3 regions of the Rhizobium sp. WW_1 genome follow, and region 2 is predicted to be linked to each of the others. Evidence: riboswitches for the same ligand, from Rfam matches in the RefSeq annotation. Region 2 holds a riboswitch; each other region holds the start of a gene.
What was found. Region 2 has a riboswitch for thiamine pyrophosphate ahead of thiC (phosphomethylpyrimidine synthase ThiC). Riboswitches for the same ligand answer to the same signal wherever they lie in the genome.

Region 1 (3,259 bases), on a different contig from region 2:
TCGAATTCGGATTGACGTCGACGAAGCCGCTGCCGAACTGGTCGCCATCGCCGATCTTGATCAGCCATGCATCATATTCGGCGCCGCTGTGACCGAGCGCCAGCAGCTCTTCGAGCATGATGGTGACTTTCACGCCGTTCGGCGTTCCCAGCGAATAGAGCTGAAGGGGATGGCGGCCGACCGGCAGTTCCTTGTCATGGGTAGGCCCCGCGATCGGGCGGTTGATGTTGGCGAACTGGCCACCATTGGCCTTGTTCCAGGTCCAGATTTTCGGCGGCGTATACTCGGCAGAACCGGTCATGGGCATCCTCCTTTTTCGGGAATCAAATTGGGGGCGAACTTCGATGTAGCGCGCTACATAGGTGGCACATAGTGGCCGCCGTTCATTTTTGCGAGAGGAGATTGCCCACTCTTCAATGCGCTGGCGCAGTTTGGCGCTGCTGCCATGGGCTTCTACGGATCTCTTTGCGCCATAGCTACGTGAGATCCCCGCTAATGGGATAGTTCGACAAATAAAAAGCCTGCCGCGGGAGGAGGTGCGGCAGGCTTTTATGAGAACCGAATAGCGGATGGGAGGAGGAGTTCCGCTATTCCTGCAATCGCCCTTGGGAGGAGGATAAGGACGATTGCCAAGCGAAGGGATGCGGGAGGAGATGCATCGCTTCGATGGAGACAACATACCAATCTTTTGCTCAGTTCATAGGCATTTCTTTGCAAGGCAGTTATGCGTTATGCGAAAACCGGAGGGCTGGGTCAGTGCAATCCTCGGAATGCATGGCCGAACCCATCAGCCATATCGACAAAGCAAAAGCGCCTGCTCGGGACGAACAGGCGCTGGCATAATGCAGCTTTATAAGGAGCCGGTGCGGCCGTTAGCGAGCGATCGCTGCGCGGGCAACATTGCGGATTTCGCCGCGATCGATACCCAGGTCGTGCAGTTCGCGCGTGGACATACGGCCCAGTTCGGCGACCGTCTGACGATACTTGCGCCAGTTATTGAAAGAGCGTGCTACGTTCATGATGATCCCCTTTCCTTGGGTTTTCGAAGCTGAGCTGCCGTGCTTGGCGCTCCCGTCGCTTCGATGAGAAACATATAGTTGAAACCCGCAGCCTTTTGCAGAGCTAAGGGATCACTGCACCCATGCAATCACTGCATGGGTCGCTCGAAAGGCGGGCAAGCCTCGGTTCAGCCATCGTAATGGCCTTTGTGATTTGCTGATGACAGCGCCGCCTTTGTCTGCGAAAAGAAGACAGATGAGAGACAGGGGCGTCCGCCAACCGGCGGGCTGAGAAGCACCCTTCGAACCTGAACCAGATCATGCTGGCGGAGGGAGTCGCTCGGGACCTCGTGAAGCACAGCTCGTCGTCCCTACGCGTCTCGCCCGCCTGAAAGGGGCGATATGCAAGACCAGACCACAGCAGGCAATCTGCTTCGCATCATGCGGGCCAACCCTCCGCTGGTGCAATGCATCACCAATTTCGTCGCCATGAACATCGCAGCCAACGTGATGCTCGCAGCCGGCGCCTCGCCGGCAATGGTGCATGCCGAGGAGGAAGCCGGCGAGTTTGCCGCCATATCGGGCGCGCTGACGATCAATATCGGCACGCTCTCGTCCGGCTGGCTTTCGGGCATGCTGACGGCGTCGAGCTCCGCAAGCGCGACAGGCAAGCCGTGGGTGCTGGATCCCGTCGCGCACTACGCGACCGCGTTTCGCCGCCGGGCCGTCGCCCAATTGCTCGAGCTAAAGCCGGCGATCATTCGCGGCAACGCGTCTGAAATCATCGCGCTTGCCGGCGGCGCCAGCCGCGGCCAAGGCGTCGACAGCCGCGACGCAGTCGAGCAGGCGGAAGATTCGGCCCGATTGCTGGCCGAAAAGCATGGTTGCGTGGTCGCGGTAACGGGCGTGACAGATTTCGTGACGGATGGGCAAAAGGCAAAGCGCATTGCCGGTGGCTCGCCCCTCATGCCGCAGGTAACGGCACTCGGCTGCTCGCTGACCTGCCTTGTCGGCGCATTCGCCGCAGCAGCGCCAGGCAATCCGTTCGACGCCACTGTAACGGCTCTTGCGGTCTTTGCCGCCGCTGGCGAACAGGCGGGAGCCGTAGCAGAGGGACCCGGCTCGTTCTCGTGGCGCTTTCTCGATGCCCTCGCCAGCCTTACCCCGGAAGCGCTGGATCGCGCAGCAAGGATATCAGCCGCATGAAAGACTTCGATCTCTCCCTCTATCTCGTTCTCGATCCGGTGCTGTGCCGTGACCTCGGCATGGTGGAGACAACGCGTGCGGCCGTCGCTGGCGGCGCTACCATCATCCAGCTTCGCGATAAGGACGCTTCGACCACAGCAATGGTCGAGACTGGCCGCGCCCTCAAGCAGATCCTGCATGGCACGAATGTCCGACTGATCGTCAACGACAATGTCGAGGCAGCCATCGCCATCGGCGCCGACGGCCTGCACATCGGGCAGGAGGACATGAATGCCGCCGATGCCCGCCGCATGATCGGCCCGGACATGATCCTCGGCCTTTCGGTGGAGACGAAAGCCCTGGCTTCCGCCATCGATGCCGATATCGTCGACTATGCCGGGATCGGTCCGGTCTTTGCCACGCCCACCAAGCCCGACCACAAGCAACCGATCGGCTTCGAAGGCCTTGCCCGCATCATCAAGCTCTGCCCGGTTCCGGCGGTCGCGATCGGTGGCCTGAAACCGGAACATGCCGCCGATGCTCTGTCTGCCGGCGCCGACGGTCTCGCGGTCGTCTCGGCCATATGCGGCCAACCGAACCCGGAAGCGGCAACGGCCCTCATCGCAAAGGCCATCAAGGAGGCGCGTCAATGATCCGCAACGTCCTGTCCATCGCCGGCTCCGATCCCTCTGGCGGCGCCGGTATTCAGGCCGATCTGAAGACTTTCTCCGCCCGCGGCGTTTATGGCATGGCGGCTCTGACCGCGTTGACGGCCCAGAACACGCAAGGCGTCTCCGGTGTTCATCCGGTGCCTCCTCAATTCGTCACGGACCAGATCCGGGCGATCTTTGCCGATATTCGCGTCGATGCCGTCAAGATCGGCATGATCGCAAATGCGGCGATCGCCGACGCGGTTGCAGACATTCTGGAGCAACATCGCGACGTGCCCGTCGTGCTCGATCCCGTGATGATCGCCAAGGGTGGCGCCGCGCTCCTCGCCGCCGATGCCGTGGACGTGCTGACCACGCGATTGCTGCCCCTCGCAACCGTCGTAACGCCAAACCTGCCCGAAGCAG
Region 2 (3,259 bases):
ACCTGGCAATCTTTCGCCCAAGCGATCTTCGTCAGTTCGCCGAGCGTTTCGAGTTCGGCAAATTGCGCGGCGTCGTTGGCGTCGGCAATCGAGCCGGGACGCAGGCCATCGCCGAGCGAGAAGGAAACGTCATAGGCGCGGCAGATGTCGCAGATTTCCTCGAAATGCTCGTAAAGGAAGCTCTCGCGATGGTGATGAAGACACCACTTGGCCATGATCGAGCCGCCGCGCGAGACGATGCCGGTGACGCGATTGACTGTTAGAGGGATGTAATGCAGCCGCACGCCGGCATGGATGGTGAAATAGTCGACGCCCTGTTCTGCCTGCTCGATCAGCGTGTCGCGATAGATTTCCCAGGTCAGTTCTTCCGCAATGCCGCCGACCTTTTCCAGCGCCTGATAGAGCGGCACGGTGCCGATCGGCAGCGGTGAATTGCGGATGATCCATTCGCGGATGTTATGGATGTTGCGGCCGGTCGAGAGATCCATGACGGTGTCGGCACCCCAGCGTGCCGCCCAGACCATCTTCTCGACTTCTTCCGCCATCGAGGAGGTGACGGCGGAATTGCCGATATTGGCGTTGATCTTCACCAGGAAATTCCGGCCGATGATCATCGGCTCGCTTTCGGAGTGGTTGATGTTGGCCGGAATGATGGCGCGACCGGCGGCAACCTCCTGACGGACGAATTCCGGGGTGACGTGATCGGGAATATGGGCGCCGAAGCTCTCGCCGTCGCGAAGAAGCGCTTCGGCTTTCGCCTTGCGGCCAAGGTTTTCGCGGATGGCGATGAACTCCATTTCCGGCGTGATGATGCCGGCGCGCGCATAGGCGAGCTGGGTAACAGCCTTGCCGTCCTTGGCCCGCAGCGGCTGGCGCTTGGCGGGAAATTCCGGCGTCAGCCGATCGCCGCTGACGAAGCCGTTGTCCTCGGGGCGCACATCGCGGCCTTCATAGGCCTCGACATCGCCGCGGGCGAGCACCCAGTCGCGGCGCAACTGCGACAGGCCCTGTTCGATGCGGATATCGGCTCCTTCGATCGTGTAGGGACCGGAGGAATCATACACGACGACCGGCGGTTCGCCCGATGTCGGATGCACGCTGATTTCGCGCATCGGCACCCGGATGTCGGCGTGGATTTCTCCGGGAATATAGATCTTCCGCGAGGCCGGCAGCGGGCCGGTGGTAACGGTCGGGGTGAGGTTCTTTGCGGCAATGTTCATGGTTTGAGGCTCCAAGTTGCGGTTGGAGACCCAGTCATCAGCCGGAATGATGGAAAGACGCCGGCACGGAACCCACGCGGGAATCCAAAGCCATCGAGCGCTTGCACCGTCCCTACGCCAGTATGAACTGGATCAGGTTCAACGGGTCACTGCGCCCACAATCGGCAAAGCCGTATTGTTCAGCAGTATCTCAGCCCCTTGCCGGGACCCCCCTGGTGAATGTGAAAAGGCTATGCCCTAGCCTCGTCCTCTGTCAACCCCGTCGTGATGACCGCTTATTGCGGGAGTGGCGATCGCCTCATCCCGGAAGGTGCAGTCTCCATCGCGCCGGAGCGGATATTTTGTATTTAGCCGCCTCAGTAACGCGGGGCGGTGTTGCCGACGAAACGATGAGGACCGGTATGGGAAAGCTTGCTGGCGGTGTCGAGCCAGATCTTGCCGCCGAGTGCCCGCCAGCGGTGGCAAAAGGCGAAATCCTCGCTGAGATAGATACCCGTTCCCTCCTCGACCATGCATTCGAACAGGGCGTATTGGGTGCTTGGCGAGCGCTTCGTGCTGGGATAGGCGTGGATTGCGCTGTAGCGCAGCTCCGGATAGGCGGCGATCATTCTTTCGATGACGTTGCGCTTGATCAGAAGCATGCCTGTGCCTGCATAGACGGCGCTGACGAAATCGCCCTCACGTTCCGCGACCTGACCGACAAGCGGGGTGCCGACATAGTGAAGCGCGGCAGCTGAAAGCGTTTCGCCGTCTCGCGAATTGACGCGGGCAGCCGTGTCCCAATCATAGTCCTTGATCGGATACATGGCGGCGACCACATCCTTGTCCGCCGCGAGCAGCCGTATGACCTGATCCGGCTCGAAGCTGATGTCGGCGTCGATGAAGAGCATGTGAGTCGCCGCCGTATCGTTCAGAAAGGAGGAGACGAGCGTGTTGCGGCTGCGGGTAATCAGAGCGTCGTTGCCGAGCAGAGCAAGCGTCAGTTGTATGCCGACCTGCGCGCCGGTCTGCATTAACGAGAAAATGGACTGCATGTAGTCCTTGGTGACAAGGCCGCCGAAGCAGGGGGTCGCGATGAAGATCGACCGGTTCTCACTCATTCGCGATTTTTCCTCTTAGATGGCGCGACTCGCGGGAATCTAGGGAGATTCAATATTTCTGTGTGTACCGATTTATTGAATTTTGTTTCTGAGCGTTGCTGCCGGATAGCCTCTCGAGCGCTTCATCATGCCGGCCTGGACAGCGTCGTTACATTCGGGCCAGGTCGTCCTGTTGCCGGTGATTGCGGATGTCGCGCCGCCTTGGAGGCAGGTGTGGGTACCGATTTGCCGGTATTTGCGTGAATTGAAGTCTTCTGGCGGTCGCCTCCGCAGGCATGCGGTGCCCCGCTGTCGTCAGTTGCATTTAGGCAACATCGGCCAAGACTAACGCGCAAGCATGTTTCATATAATTGACAAACATACGGGCTGTTTGTAAACCAAATACAGGACATAAGTTGTCTTACGGTCGAGTATTCGGCCGGATCGGTAGAGGCATTTCAAGGCCTTTGCCGCGGGGTCAATCGTGGAGGTTCGAGGGGACTCAGGCCAACATTAGGTGCGTATTTGCCGGGCTACCCGGTCGCGTTTAGACCGAAGCGATCTCTAAGGTAGTATTCCAGTTTTGCGCTCGCGGTAAATTTGAAATGCATATTACAACCAGGAGTTTAATAATGAACATCAAGAGCCTTCTTCTCGGCTCCGCTGCTGCGCTGGCAGCAGTATCCGGCGCTCATGCGGCCGACGCCATCGTTGCTGCTGAGCCCGAGCCGCTGGAATACGTTCGCATTTGCGACGCATACGGTGCTGGTTACTTCTTCATTCCGGGTACCGAAACCTGCCTCAAGATCGGCGGCCGTGTCCGTTCTGAAGGCGAATGGTACGATGCCTACAATCCGAACAGCAAGGTTGGCACCCTGTGGCACACCCGTGCTGAGCTGAACGTCGACACCGCAACCGACACCGAATACGGTCCGCTGAAGACCAACATGGTTCTGCGTT
Region 3 (3,259 bases), on a different contig from region 2:
CGATCTTTTCGGCTGGCGCTCGATCTTCCTCGTCAACGTGCCGATCGGCTTTGTCGTGCTCGCCGGCCTCGCCTTCATGCTTCCCTATCGCAAGCCGGCCCGGCGGCCGAAGATCGATTATGCCGGAGCCATAGTCCTTGCGCTGACGACGACGAGCATCGTGCTTGCCGCCGACGGCAGCGAATTGTTCGGCTCGCTGTTGTCACCACAATGCCTTGGGATCATCGCCTTTGGCGTCGTCTGCGCCATCGCCTGGGTCTTTATCGAGCGCCGCGCCCCCGAACCCATCGTGCCAATGACGCTGTTCCGCAATCCGACTTTCGGCCTGCTGCTGATCATCTCGATCACCAGTGGCGCCGTCGCCATCGGCATGGTCAACTACTTCGCGCTGTTCTTGCAGACGACAACGGGTCTTTCGCCCTCGATGACCGGGCTGCTGTTCATTCTGTTGACCGGCGGCCTCGTCTGCGGCTCGCTCTCCGCCGGCCGGTTGATTGCCGCCAGAGGACGCTACAAGCCCTTCGCCATCGCCAGCGCCGCCTGCAGCACCATCGCCTTTGCATCGCTCGCCTTCGTCCATGCCGGCACGCCCATCGCTGTCATCGGCGTTCTCATGCTGCTGCATGGTATTGGCATCGGTCTTGCGCAGCAGGTGCCCGTCATCGGCGTGCAGAATGCGGCCGCAGCCCGTGACGTCGGAGCCGCGACAGGTGCCGTCACGCTGTCACGCATGGGCGGCGCTTCTATCGCCATCTCCATCTATGGCGCCATCATCGCCGCCAAGCTCGGCAATATCGGCCTCTCTATTCCCGGTGTCGCGGATATAGAGCAGCTGACGCCGAAAATGATGGCGACCTTGCCGGAAGCAACCCGCGAAGCCGTCGCCAACGCCTATGCGAGCGCCTTCAGCCCGCTGTTCATGACGGCCGCCAGCTTCTGTCTGCTTGGCCTTCTGGCTGCGCTGACGCTGAAGAACGTGCAGTTGCCGAGTGCCGCGAAGAAACTGGACAGCGTCGCCGCTGCCCACGCCGCCGAGTAACGTCCTCCATCCTGCAATCGACAAGGGAATCATTTCCCTTGTCATCCCTCCGTCACAAGGCTAAATCTGCCGTCGCTCTAACGGGGTGCCTTATGTCCTATCGGATATCTGGCTGAGAGGCTTTCACCGGCCAACCCGCGGAACCTGATCCGGCTAACACCGGCGGAGGGATTAGACGCGTGACGAAATCATAGCGCCCTTTTCCCCTTCAAGACGAAACCAAAGAGGAGGCGCTGCCATGCCCGACCGTTCGCTATTGTCATTCTTCGCCGGCCTGGCTCTTGCCGCCGGAACGAGCTTTCTCGCCGCACAGCCTGCCGCGGCGGCCGACAAGACACTCACCATCTACACCTATGAAAGCTTCACCGCCGATTGGGGTCCGGGCGCCAAGGTCAAGGCCGCCTTCGAAAAGACCTGCGGCTGCACGGTCAATTACGTCGCCGTCACCGATGGCGTGGCGCTTCTCTCCCGCCTGAAGCTCGAAGGTGCCGGCACCAAGGCCGACGTCGTTCTTGGCCTCGACACCAATCTCGTCGACGAAGCCAAGGATACCGGCCTGTTCGATGTGAGCGGCGTCGACACATCGGCCCTCAAGGTTCCCGGCGATTTCAAGGACGATGTCTTCGTGCCTTACGACTACGGCCATTTCGCCGTGATCTACGACAGCCAGACGATCAAGAACCCGCCGAAGAGCATGAAGGATCTCGTCGAGGGCGACCCCTCGCAAAAGATCGTCATCGAGGACCCACGCACCTCGACACCGGGCCTCGGCCTGCTGCTCTGGGTCAAGTCGATCTATGGCGACAAGGCGGCCGACGCCTGGACAAAGCTCAAGGGCCGCATCCTGACGGTAACACCCGGCTGGTCGGAAGCCTATGACCTCTTCACCAAGGGCGAAGCGCCGATGGTGCTTTCCTACACGACCTCACCGGCCTATCACATGATCGAGGACAAGACCGATCGCTATCAGGCGGCCGCCTTCTCGGAAGGGCACTATATCCAGATCGAGGTCGCCGGCCTCACCAAATCCTCCCCGAACAAGGAGCTTGCCCGCGACTTCCTGAAGTTCATGATCTCCCCCGGCTTCCAGGACATCATCCCGACAAGCAACTGGATGATGCCGGTCTCGGCCACGTCGGAGCCGCTGCCGGATGCCTTCAGCAAGCTCGTGGTGCCGTCGAAGACCTTCCTGATGAGCCCCGCCGACGTCGACAAGAACCGCAAGGCCTGGATCGACGAATGGCTGACCGCCACCAGCGGCAATTGACATCCTGACCATGCTCACGATGCCCGAAAGACGACGCGCCATTTCCGGCGGAGCGCTCAGCCTCGCCGGCATCATGCTCTTCGTCGGGATCGCCGTCGTGATCCTGCTTGCCGCCGGTATCGAATCCGGCGGCGACAACCCGCTGACGGACCCGTACCTGCTGCGCGTCCTGCGCTTCACGCTGCTGCAGGCGGTGCTCTCGACGCTGCTCTCCGTCATGCTCGCCATACCGGTTGCCCGCGCTCTCGCGCGCCAGCCGCGCTTTCCCGGCCGGCTATGGCTGATCCGGCTGATGGCCGTCCCGATGGGCCTGCCCGTGCTGATCGGCGCTCTTGGCCTGCTCGGCATATGGGGCCGGCAAGGGCTGCTCAATCAGGCACTTGCCGCCCTCGGCCTGTCGCAGCCCGTCAGCATCTACGGGCTAGCCGGCATCCTTCTGGCACACGTCTTCTTCAACATGCCGCTCGCCTGCCGACTGATGCTGGCCGGGCTGGAGCGCGTGCCGGCGGAATATTGGCTCGTTGCCGGCGGCCTTGGTATGCGCCCGATATCGGTGTTCCGCTTCATCGAATGGCCTATCCTGCGCGGCCTCATCCCCGGCATTGCCGGCCTGATCTTCATGCTCTGCGCTACCAGTTTCACGCTGGTGCTGATCCTCGGCGGCGGCCCGGCTGCGACGACGCTGGAGGTGGCGATCTATCAGGCGCTCCGCTTCGATTTCGATCCTGGCCGTGCCGTGATGCTGTCGCTCCTGCAGATCGTCGTCACCCTCCTTGTCCTCGGCGCCATGACGCTGTTTCGCGCGCCCGACGATCACGGGCTGACCAGCGGCCGCGCCCTGCGGCGCATCGATGGGCAAAGGACGGCCGCGCGATGGACCGACGCCGCTTTGCTGTCGCTGGCCGCCCTCTTTCTCGGCCTGCCGCTCGCTTCGGTCGTCGTAACCGGCCTTG

Region 1: linked by a shared signal. The riboswitch ahead of thiM (hydroxyethylthiazole kinase) and the one ahead of thiC (phosphomethylpyrimidine synthase ThiC) in region 2 are both predicted to bind thiamine pyrophosphate.
Region 3: linked by a shared signal. The riboswitch ahead of thiB (thiamine ABC transporter substrate binding subunit) and the one ahead of thiC (phosphomethylpyrimidine synthase ThiC) in region 2 are both predicted to bind thiamine pyrophosphate.

The regions. Positions count from the first base shown of each region.
Region 1 covers NZ_RAIN01000014.1:60,042-63,300, reverse strand. Annotated here, with positions in the region: gene yghU (glutathione-dependent disulfide-bond oxidoreductase) at 1-301, opposite strand, end outside; gene BJ928_RS29310 (DUF1127 domain-containing protein) at 873-1,019, opposite strand; TPP riboswitch at 1,254-1,350, shown strand; gene thiM (hydroxyethylthiazole kinase) at 1,401-2,204, shown strand; gene thiE (thiamine phosphate synthase) at 2,201-2,836, shown strand; gene thiD (bifunctional hydroxymethylpyrimidine kinase/phosphomethylpyrimidine kinase) at 2,833-3,259, shown strand, end outside.
Region 2 covers NZ_RAIN01000008.1:169,964-173,222, forward strand. Annotated here, with positions in the region: gene thiC (phosphomethylpyrimidine synthase ThiC) at 1-1,220, opposite strand, end outside; TPP riboswitch at 1,312-1,444, opposite strand; gene BJ928_RS23825 (hypothetical protein) at 1,577-2,320, opposite strand; gene BJ928_RS23830 (porin) at 2,932-3,259, shown strand, end outside.
Region 3 covers NZ_RAIN01000013.1:66,991-70,249, reverse strand. Annotated here, with positions in the region: gene BJ928_RS28635 (MDR family MFS transporter) at 1-1,039, shown strand, start outside; TPP riboswitch at 1,111-1,227, shown strand; gene thiB (thiamine ABC transporter substrate binding subunit) at 1,278-2,306, shown strand; gene thiP (thiamine/thiamine pyrophosphate ABC transporter permease ThiP) at 2,317-3,259, shown strand, end outside.